DNA from 2 places in the Pseudomonas sp. S3_A09 genome. Region 1 is predicted to be linked to the other one. Evidence: predicted binding sites of a transcription regulator. Region 1 holds the regulator's gene; the other holds the start of a gene.
What was found. The regulator sigma-54, encoded in region 1, starts transcription at its own class of promoters, with help from an activator protein. The targets are predictions, from matches to a motif close to ANTGGCATNNANNTTGCTNT.
Positions count from the first base shown of each region.

Region 1 (4,210 bases):
CGAGCCGGAGCGGCCGCTGACGATGATCAAGCGCATGATTACTGCCCGTTCTGTTCATCCAGGACAACCTGGTAAAGCGCCTCGTTGCTTTTGGCGCTGCGCAGTTTGTCGCGTACGTCCTTGCGGTCGAGCATGCTGGCGATCTGCCGAAGCAGTTCCAGGTGCGCATCGGTGGCAGCCTGCGGGACCAGCAGTACAAACAGCAGGTCGACCGGGGCACCGTCGATAGCGTCGAAATCGATGGGAGCGTCCAGGTGAAGCAGGGCGCTGACTGGGGTCTCGCAGCCTTTGAGGCGGCAGTGGGGAATGGCGATGCCGTTGCCAAAACCGGTGGAACCGAGTTTCTCACGGGCAATCAGAGCCTCGTAGACATCTTGCATTTCCAGTTCAGGCACTTCGCGGCTGATCAGGTTGGCAATTTGCTCAAGGGCTTTCTTCTTGCTGCCGCCCGGCGCGTTCACAAGGGAACGGCCGGGGGTCAGGATGGTTTCAAGTCGGATCATGGGGGGAGAGTTAACGACCTGTGCCCTGAAGCAGGCTCAGATTCTTTTCCTTATGCTTTTTAAGTTGGCGGTCAAGCTTGTCTGTGAGCAAGTCGATTGATGCATACATGTCTTCATGCTCGGCATTGGCGACTACTTCGCCACCGGGTATCTGGAGAGTCGCCTCAATTTTCTGCTGAAGCTTGTCGACCTTCATGATGACTTGCACATTGGTGATCTTGTCGAAATGACCCTCAAGCCGTTTCAGCTTCTGCTCGACGTATTCGCGCAATGGAGGGGTGACTTCTACATGGTGTCCACTGATGTTGACTTGCATACAGCTTCTCCTTCGTTGCCAGTGCATAAAGCGGCAGGTAGGACTACCTGCCACTGGAACGCTGTGGCCCGCCCGTCACATCAAACGCTTACGCTCGCTGGAAGGCGCGATCCCAAGGGATTCGCGGTACTTGGCGACGGTTCGACGGGCGACCTGAATGCCTTGTGCCTCCAGTAAACCAGCGATCTTACTGTCACTCAATGGCTTTTTCTGATTTTCCGCAGCAACCAGTTTTTTGATGATCGCGCGAATCGCCGTGGACGAGCATTCACCGCCTTCGGAGGTGCTGACATGGCTGGAGAAAAAGTATTTCAGTTCATAAATACCCCGTGGGGTATGCATGAATTTCTGGGTGGTCACCCGGGAAATCGTCGATTCATGCATGCCAACCGCTTCGGCGATGTCATGCAGTACCAGCGGTTTCATCGCCTCGTCGCCGTATTCCAGGAAGCCGCGCTGGTGCTCGACGATCTGAGTGGCCACTTTCATCAGGGTTTCGTTGCGGCTTTGCAGGCTCTTGATGAACCAGCGCGCTTCCTGCAACTGGTTGCGCATGAAGGTGTTGTCGGCGCTGGTATCGGCGCGACGTACGAAACCGGCGTATTGCGGGTTGACGCGCAGGCGCGGCACCGACTCCTGGTTCAGCTCCACCAGCCAGCGCTCGTTGTCCTTGCGCACGATGACGTCGGGGACTACGTATTCGGCTTCGCTCGACTCGATTTGCGAGCCTGGGCGCGGGTTGAGGCTCTGTACCAGCTCGATGACCTGGCGCAGGTCGTCTTCCTTGAGCTTCATGCGGCGCATCAACTGGCTGTAGTCGCGGCTGCCGAGCAAGTCGATGTAGTCGGTGACCAGGCGCTGGGCCTCGGCGAGCCAGGCGGTCTTGGCCGGCAGTTGGCGCAATTGCAGCAACAGGCATTCGCTGAGGCTGCGTGCGCCGATGCCGGCGGGCTCGAACTGCTGGATGCGGTGCAGGACGGCTTCAATCTCGTCCAGCTCGATATCCAGTTCCGGGTCGAAGGCTTCAAGAATTTCTTCAAGCGTCTCGTCCAGATAACCCTGGTTGTTGATGCAGTCGATCAGGGTCACGGCGATCAAGCGATCGGTGTCCGACATCGGCGCCAGGTTCAGTTGCCAGAGCAGATGGCTCTGCAGGCTCTCGCCAACGGAGGTGCGGGTGGTGAAGTCCCACTCGTCATCGTCATTGCTGGGCAGGCTGCTGGCGCTGGTCTGGTAGACGTCTTCCCAGGCCGTGTCGACGGGAAGCTCGTTGGGGATGCGTTCGTTCCAATCGCCTTCCTCAAGGTTATCCACCGTAGGGGCGGTTTCCTGATAGGAGGGTTCCTGCACGTCGGAATTGGGTTTTTGCTCGATGTTATCGGCCAGCGGGTCTGCATTATCGAAGTCGTCGCCTTCTTCCTGGCGTTCGAGCATCGGGTTGGACTCCAAGGCCTCCTGGATTTCCTGTTGCAGGTCCAGGGTCGACAATTGGAGCAGGCGGATGGCCTGTTGCAGCTGCGGTGTCATCGTCAGCTGCTGGCCCATTCTCAGGACTAGCGATGGTTTCATGGCAGGGGCTTAACACCTTATTCGCCGGCGCAATGCGCCATCCACGACAGGGCGCGTGAGCGCCAAACATAAGCAAATTATATGCCTGATGTCGGGGGCTTTGCCTAGAGCGCGGTAACAATAAAAATCCGGAGGTTTTCATTGACTCCCGCGCACCTCGGCAAACGGCCGTGACACCACGGTGTTTACAGGCGGAACTCGTGACCCAGGTACACTTCCTTGACCAGATCGTTGGCCAGGATGGTGGCCGAGTCACCTTCGGCGATCAGTTGGCCATCGTTGACGATATACGCGGTTTCGCAGATATCGAGGGTCTCACGGACGTTGTGGTCAGTGATCAGCACGCCAATGCCCTTGGCCTTGAGGTGATGGATGATCTGCTTGATGTCGCCGACCGAGATCGGGTCGACGCCGGCAAACGGTTCGTCCAGCAGAATGAACTTGGGGGCAGTGGCCAGGGCGCGGGCGATTTCCACACGACGACGCTCACCACCGGACAGGCTCATGCCGAGGTTGTCGCGAATGTGGTTGATGTGGAATTCCTGCAGCAGGCTTTCCAGTTCCTTGCGGCGGCCGTCACGGTCGAGTTCCTTGCGGGTCTCGAGGATCGCCATGATGTTATCGGCGACCGACAGTTTGCGGAAGATCGACGCTTCCTGCGGGAGATAGCCGATACCGGCGCGTGCACGGCCGTGCATCGGCTGGTGGCTCACGTCCAGGTCGTCGATCAGCACGCGACCCTGGTCCGCCTGGACCAGGCCGACGATCATGTAGAAGCAGGTGGTCTTGCCGGCACCGTTGGGGCCGAGCAAGCCGACGATCTGGCCGCTGTCGATCGACAGGCTGACGTCGCGCACGACCTGACGGCTTTTATAGGCCTTGGCCAGATGCTGGGCTTTCAGGGTTGCCATTACTCGGCCTTCTTCTTCGGCTGGATAACCATGTCGATGCGTGGGCGTGGTGCAGTGACCTTGCTGCCATTGGCACGACCGGCGTTAGCGATCTGTTTCACGGTGTCGTAGGTGATTTTCTCGCCTTCCGTGGAGTTGCCATCGGGGCTGAGCACCTTGGCCTGATCGATCAGCACGATGCGGTTCTGCTGGGCGTGGTACTGGATGGTCTTGCCGTAGCCTTTCATCGGGCCGGTGTCGGTAGGCGACTGCTTCTGTTCGAAGTAAGCCAGGTTGCCCACGGAAGTCACCACGTCGATGTCGCCGGCAGCGGTGCGAGTCAGGGTCACCGTATTACCGGTGATCTTCATCGAACCCTGGGTAATGATCACGCCACCGGTGTAGGTGGCGACACCTTGCTTGTCATCCAGCTGCGCATCGTCAGCCGAGATGTGGATCGGCTGCTGGCTATCGTTCGGCAGAGCCCAGGCGCTCACGCTTCCCAGTGCTGCGCCCAGACCGAGCAAAATAGGGAGAGTTTTAACGAGCCTCATACTGTCCTCTTACGTTCGATAGCAGGTGTATCCTGCTTTCTTTCAAATACGCTTTCATTCCCTTGCCAGTCGATACACCGCCAGCGCCGTCGATTCTAACGTCTTGCTCGGTCTGCGCATATTGCTTCTGCGGGAATACGGTCATGCGACTGCTGGTAATCACGGTATCGCGGTTCTGCGCGTCAGTGCGGGCGACGCGTACCGAGTCGATCAATTCAACTTCGGTACCGTCCGGGTTGACCTCGCCACGCTTGCTGGTGACGTGCCAGGGGAATTCGGTGCCGCGGTACAGATTCAGGTCGGGGTTGGTCAGCAGGGTGACTTCGGATGCCTTCAAGTGTTCGACTTTGTCCGATGTCATTTCGTACTGCACTTTGC
Region 1 covers NZ_CP162752.1:3,550,908-3,555,117, forward strand. The annotation lists gene rapZ (RNase adapter RapZ) at 1-36, opposite strand, end outside; gene ptsN (PTS IIA-like nitrogen regulatory protein PtsN) at 39-503, opposite strand; gene hpf (ribosome hibernation-promoting factor, HPF/YfiA family) at 514-819, opposite strand; gene AB4N92_RS16570 (RNA polymerase factor sigma-54) at 895-2,388, opposite strand; gene lptB (LPS export ABC transporter ATP-binding protein) at 2,574-3,299, opposite strand; gene lptA (lipopolysaccharide transport periplasmic protein LptA) at 3,299-3,832, opposite strand; gene lptC (LPS export ABC transporter periplasmic protein LptC) at 3,819-4,210, opposite strand, start outside.

Region 2 (4,210 bases), 2.5 Mb from region 1:
GGCACCGACCAGGCCGATGCGATCCGTTTGATCGGCTGGTGGGAGCAAATGACGGCGGCTTGATGGGCTTTACTATCGGAACTTCAACAATAAGGAATACAACAATGGGTTCGCTGAAACGAATGGCTGTGTTGTGCGGTTTTACGGTGTTGTTTGCTGCCACTGCCCAGGCTGAGGATTGGCAAGTCGCCAAGGACGAAGACGGTATCAAGGTGTCCCTGAGCGAAATTGCCGGCTCTAAATACAAGGCGTATCGCGGTGTAACGGTGATCAAGGCGCCTGTGGCAAAAGTCGTCGCCCTCCAGGACGACGTAGCCGGTGCCTGTGCCTGGATCCACGAGTGCAAGTCCCAGAAGCTGGTCGATAAGAAAGGCGACGAGAGTTGGACCTACACCCAATTCAAAGCCCCGTTTCCCGTGACGGACCGTGATTCCTACCTGCATATCACCACGACCAAGGCGGCCGACGGCACGCTGACGCGTAAGCTGGAAGGTGTGCCGACCTACAAGCCTGAAGAAAAAGGCTACGTACGTGTCGCCCAGGTCGACGGCTTCTGGAAGCTGGTGCCCAAAGGCGACAACCAAACCGAAGTCACCTACCAGGTGCACACCGAGCCAGGCGGCAGCGTGCCATCGTGGCTGGCCAACAAGTTCGTGGTGGACGCACCGTACAACACCTTGAAAGCCTTGAAAGAACGCGCTGAAAAGTAAGCGCAGTTGATCAGGTGTCTCCTACCTTGGGTGGAACGTTTGCCGAGCCCCCAAGGTCCAGATAGAAGTAAGCCCACACACGGGTTTTATCGAGGAGGCACCGATGCAAAAGTGGCAGATTACCTTCGTTGATGATCACGGCGTGAAGTCCGTCGAGCAGTTCACCTGCGACCAGAAGCCCAGCCTCGAAGATGCGGCACACATGATTCGCAACAAGTTGGTGCCCGTTGCCGCCGAACTCGATCTCAACGACTTCGAAGGCCGCCAGCCCGAACCTACGCTCAAGATCCTCAAAGACCAGAACGGTATCCAGATTCTCGACATCTCTCCCGCCGCCTGAACATTCCCTGTACACCCTTAAAACCCCTCTGGTGGAGGCGAAAGCTTCGCGCTACTCTGCAAGGGAGATCAGCGAATGAATCGCTAGGTTCTGGTCTTGTCAGCTACATGCTTGTTTTCCAGCGGTGAAGTTATTGCCGTAGTTCCCACGCCAGTAAGGCGTGGGCTTCGGGAAGCACGGAAAGTCTATCCATCAATTCGAGGAGCACTTTTCATGAGCACAGCCTATCAAGAAGACATCAGCACCAACGTCCTGCGCCGCATGAAAGAAGGCGGCTTCGACTTCTCGCGTTTTCACCCCATCGAGTTCTACGCCATTTTCCCGGATGAGGAACGTGCGCGCAGGGCTGCGGGTGAGTTTCGTGGGGAATCCCTGAATGCCCAGGTCAGCGCGCGCGACGACGGCGCCTGGTACCTGGAGCTAAGTAAAATCATGTCGGCCACCTACGATGGCATAGGAGACTTCGAGCAGGACTTCGGGGCGGTGGTCGAGCCGCTGGGCGGGATCATCGAGGGATGGGGCGTGAAGCAGGAGGTGCGTGGGTTACCCATGTAGCAGCAGTTTATGAGCAGCACAGCGTGTCGGCTGACCTTTTGGGTCGGCCGATTTTGTTTGTGCAGCATGCTCAACATCGCCCTCGCTGCTACATGTTTCAGGGCGCAAAAAAAAACCACCCAAGAGGGTGGCTTAAAGGGAAGAGCGGTTCGCTGAAGCGCTAGGACGTGTCCTGTTCAGCAGATGGGCCGATTATCCGCAGACTTGGCCAGGCAGTGAAATCAACTCTGACTATGCTGTTGATAGTCAAAGCCCGCATTGCGATGAAGCGTCGGGCGGTGCACCGGGCATTCTGCGCACCAGGACGGTGCGACTGGATTCTGGTTGTAATTCAACTCACTGATTTTTAAGTGTTTATGCCGCTGGCACGGGCCTTGCGATGGTTCTTTCGCCCGGGTGACAAGGAGTTCGGCATGATCCGCACTTATTACGATGAAATGTACGATGGGGCAGGCCAGGTCCGGCCTCATTACCGCGAGTTCGCGCGCTGGTTGGCCGACACCCCTGATGATCTGTTGGCCCAGCGCCGACGCGAGGCCGATTTGCTGTTTCACCGCGCCGGGATCACCTTCACGCTTTATGGCGACGAGCAGGGCACCGAGCGGTTGATTCCTTTCGATACCATCCCGCGCAGTATTCCGGCCAGCGAATGGCGGATTGTCGAGCGCGGCTGTATCCAGCGGGTCAAGGCGCTGAACATGTTTCTCGCCGATCTGTACCACGAACAGCGCATCATCAAGGCCGGAATCATTCCCGCCGAACAGGTGCTGGCCAACGAGCAATACCAGTTGGCGATGCAGGGCTTGGACCTGCATCGTGACCTTTATTCCCACATCTCCGGCGTCGACCTCGTACGCGATGGTGACGGCACCTATTACGTGCTCGAGGACAACCTGCGCACACCGAGCGGCGTGAGCTACATGCTCGAAGACCGTAAGATGATGATGCGCCTGTTCCCCGAACTGTTCGCCGCCCAGCGCATCGCGCCCATCGACCACTACCCCAACCTGTTGCTGGACACCTTGAAAAGCTCCAGCCCTCTGGATAATCCCAGCGTGGTCGTGCTGACGCCGGGCCGTTTCAACAGCGCGTTCTTCGAACATGCCTTTCTCGCGCGAGAAATGGGCGTGGAACTGGTGGAGGGCGCCGATCTGTTCGTGCGCGATGACCGTGTCTTCATGCGCACTACCGACGGGCCCAAGGCCGTGGACGTGATCTACCGCCGTCTCGATGACGCGTTCCTCGACCCATTGGCTTTCAACCCGGCGTCCATGCTTGGTGTGCCGGGCCTGCTTGCGGCCTATCGCTCGGGTAATGTGGTGCTGGCCAATGCGATTGGCACCGGCGTGGCGGATGACAAGTCGGTATACCCTTTCGTCACCGAGATGATCCGTTTTTACCTGGATGAAGAACCCATCCTGAAGAACGTTCCGACGTTCCAGTGCCGTAAGCCCGACGAACTGTCCCACGTGCTGGCCAACCTGCCAGACCTGGTGGTAAAGGAAACCCAAGGCTCAGGCGGCTACGGCATGCTGGTGGGCCCAGCGTCCACCGTTGCGGAAATCGAAGCCTTCCGCGCCCGTATCAAGGCCAAGCCCCACGCCTATATCGCCCAGCCGACCCTGTGTTTATCCACGTGCCCGACCTTTGTCGAAAACGGCATCGCGCCGCGTCATATCGACCTGCGCCCGTTTGTGTTGTCCGGCAAGGAAACCCGTGTCGTGCCTGGCGGCTTGACCCGAGTGGCACTGCGCGAAGGCTCGTTGGTGGTCAACTCGTCCCAGGGCGGCGGCACCAAAGACACCTGGGTGGTCGAGGACTGATGCCATGTTGAGTAGAACTGCCTCGGATCTGTACTGGATGTCGCGCTACCTGGAGCGTGCGGAAAACCTCGCACGCATGCTCGATGTCAGCTATTCGCTGTCGCTGATGCCCCAGGACGGGCGTGGCGATGGCCTGCACGAACTGGCCATGCCGCTGTTGATCACCGGCACCCTGGAGGATTACCACGAACGTCACGGTGAGCTGCACGCCGAACGCCTGTTGCACTTCTTTGCGCTGGATGCTGCCAACCCGGCCAGCATCTACAGCTGCCTTGGCGCCGCGCGGGCCAGCGCCCATGCAGTGCGTGGGCGAATTACCGCCGATATGTGGGAAAACATCAACGCCACCTGGCTGGATATTCGCGATATCGCCCAGCAGGGCTTGAGCCGCTATGGCATGAGCCGGTTCTGTGAGTGGGTAAAAGAGCGTTCTCATCTGTTCCGCGGCGCCACCTACGGCACCATCATGCGTAACGATGCATTTCGCTTCATTCGCCTGGGCACTTTCATCGAGCGTGCCGACAACACGCTGCGCCTGCTGGACGCCCGCTATGAAATGGCCGGCGACCGTGCCGACGCCGTCACCGATGGCACAGCGCACGCCTACTATCAGTGGAGCGCCTTGTTGCGCGCGTTGTCGTCGTTCGAGGCCTACACCGAGATCTACCGCGATGCGCCCGGCGCGCGGCAAGTCGCCGAGTTGTTGCTGTTGCGCGCCGATGTGCCGCGCTCGCTGCGCGCCTGCAGTGAAGAGATCGACCAGATCCTGGCCAGCCTGCCCG
Region 2 covers NZ_CP162752.1:1,071,290-1,075,499, reverse strand. The annotation lists gene AB4N92_RS05060 (YkgJ family cysteine cluster protein) at 1-63, shown strand, start outside; gene AB4N92_RS05055 (START domain-containing protein) at 105-710, shown strand; gene AB4N92_RS05050 (hypothetical protein) at 814-1,050, shown strand; gene AB4N92_RS05045 (ribonuclease E inhibitor RraB) at 1,264-1,605, shown strand; gene AB4N92_RS05040 (circularly permuted type 2 ATP-grasp protein) at 2,019-3,428, shown strand; gene AB4N92_RS05035 (alpha-E domain-containing protein) at 3,433-4,210, shown strand, end outside.
Region 2: a site for sigma-54 is predicted at 1,967-1,986, ahead of AB4N92_RS05040 (circularly permuted type 2 ATP-grasp protein). Genes of this name have one in related genera too.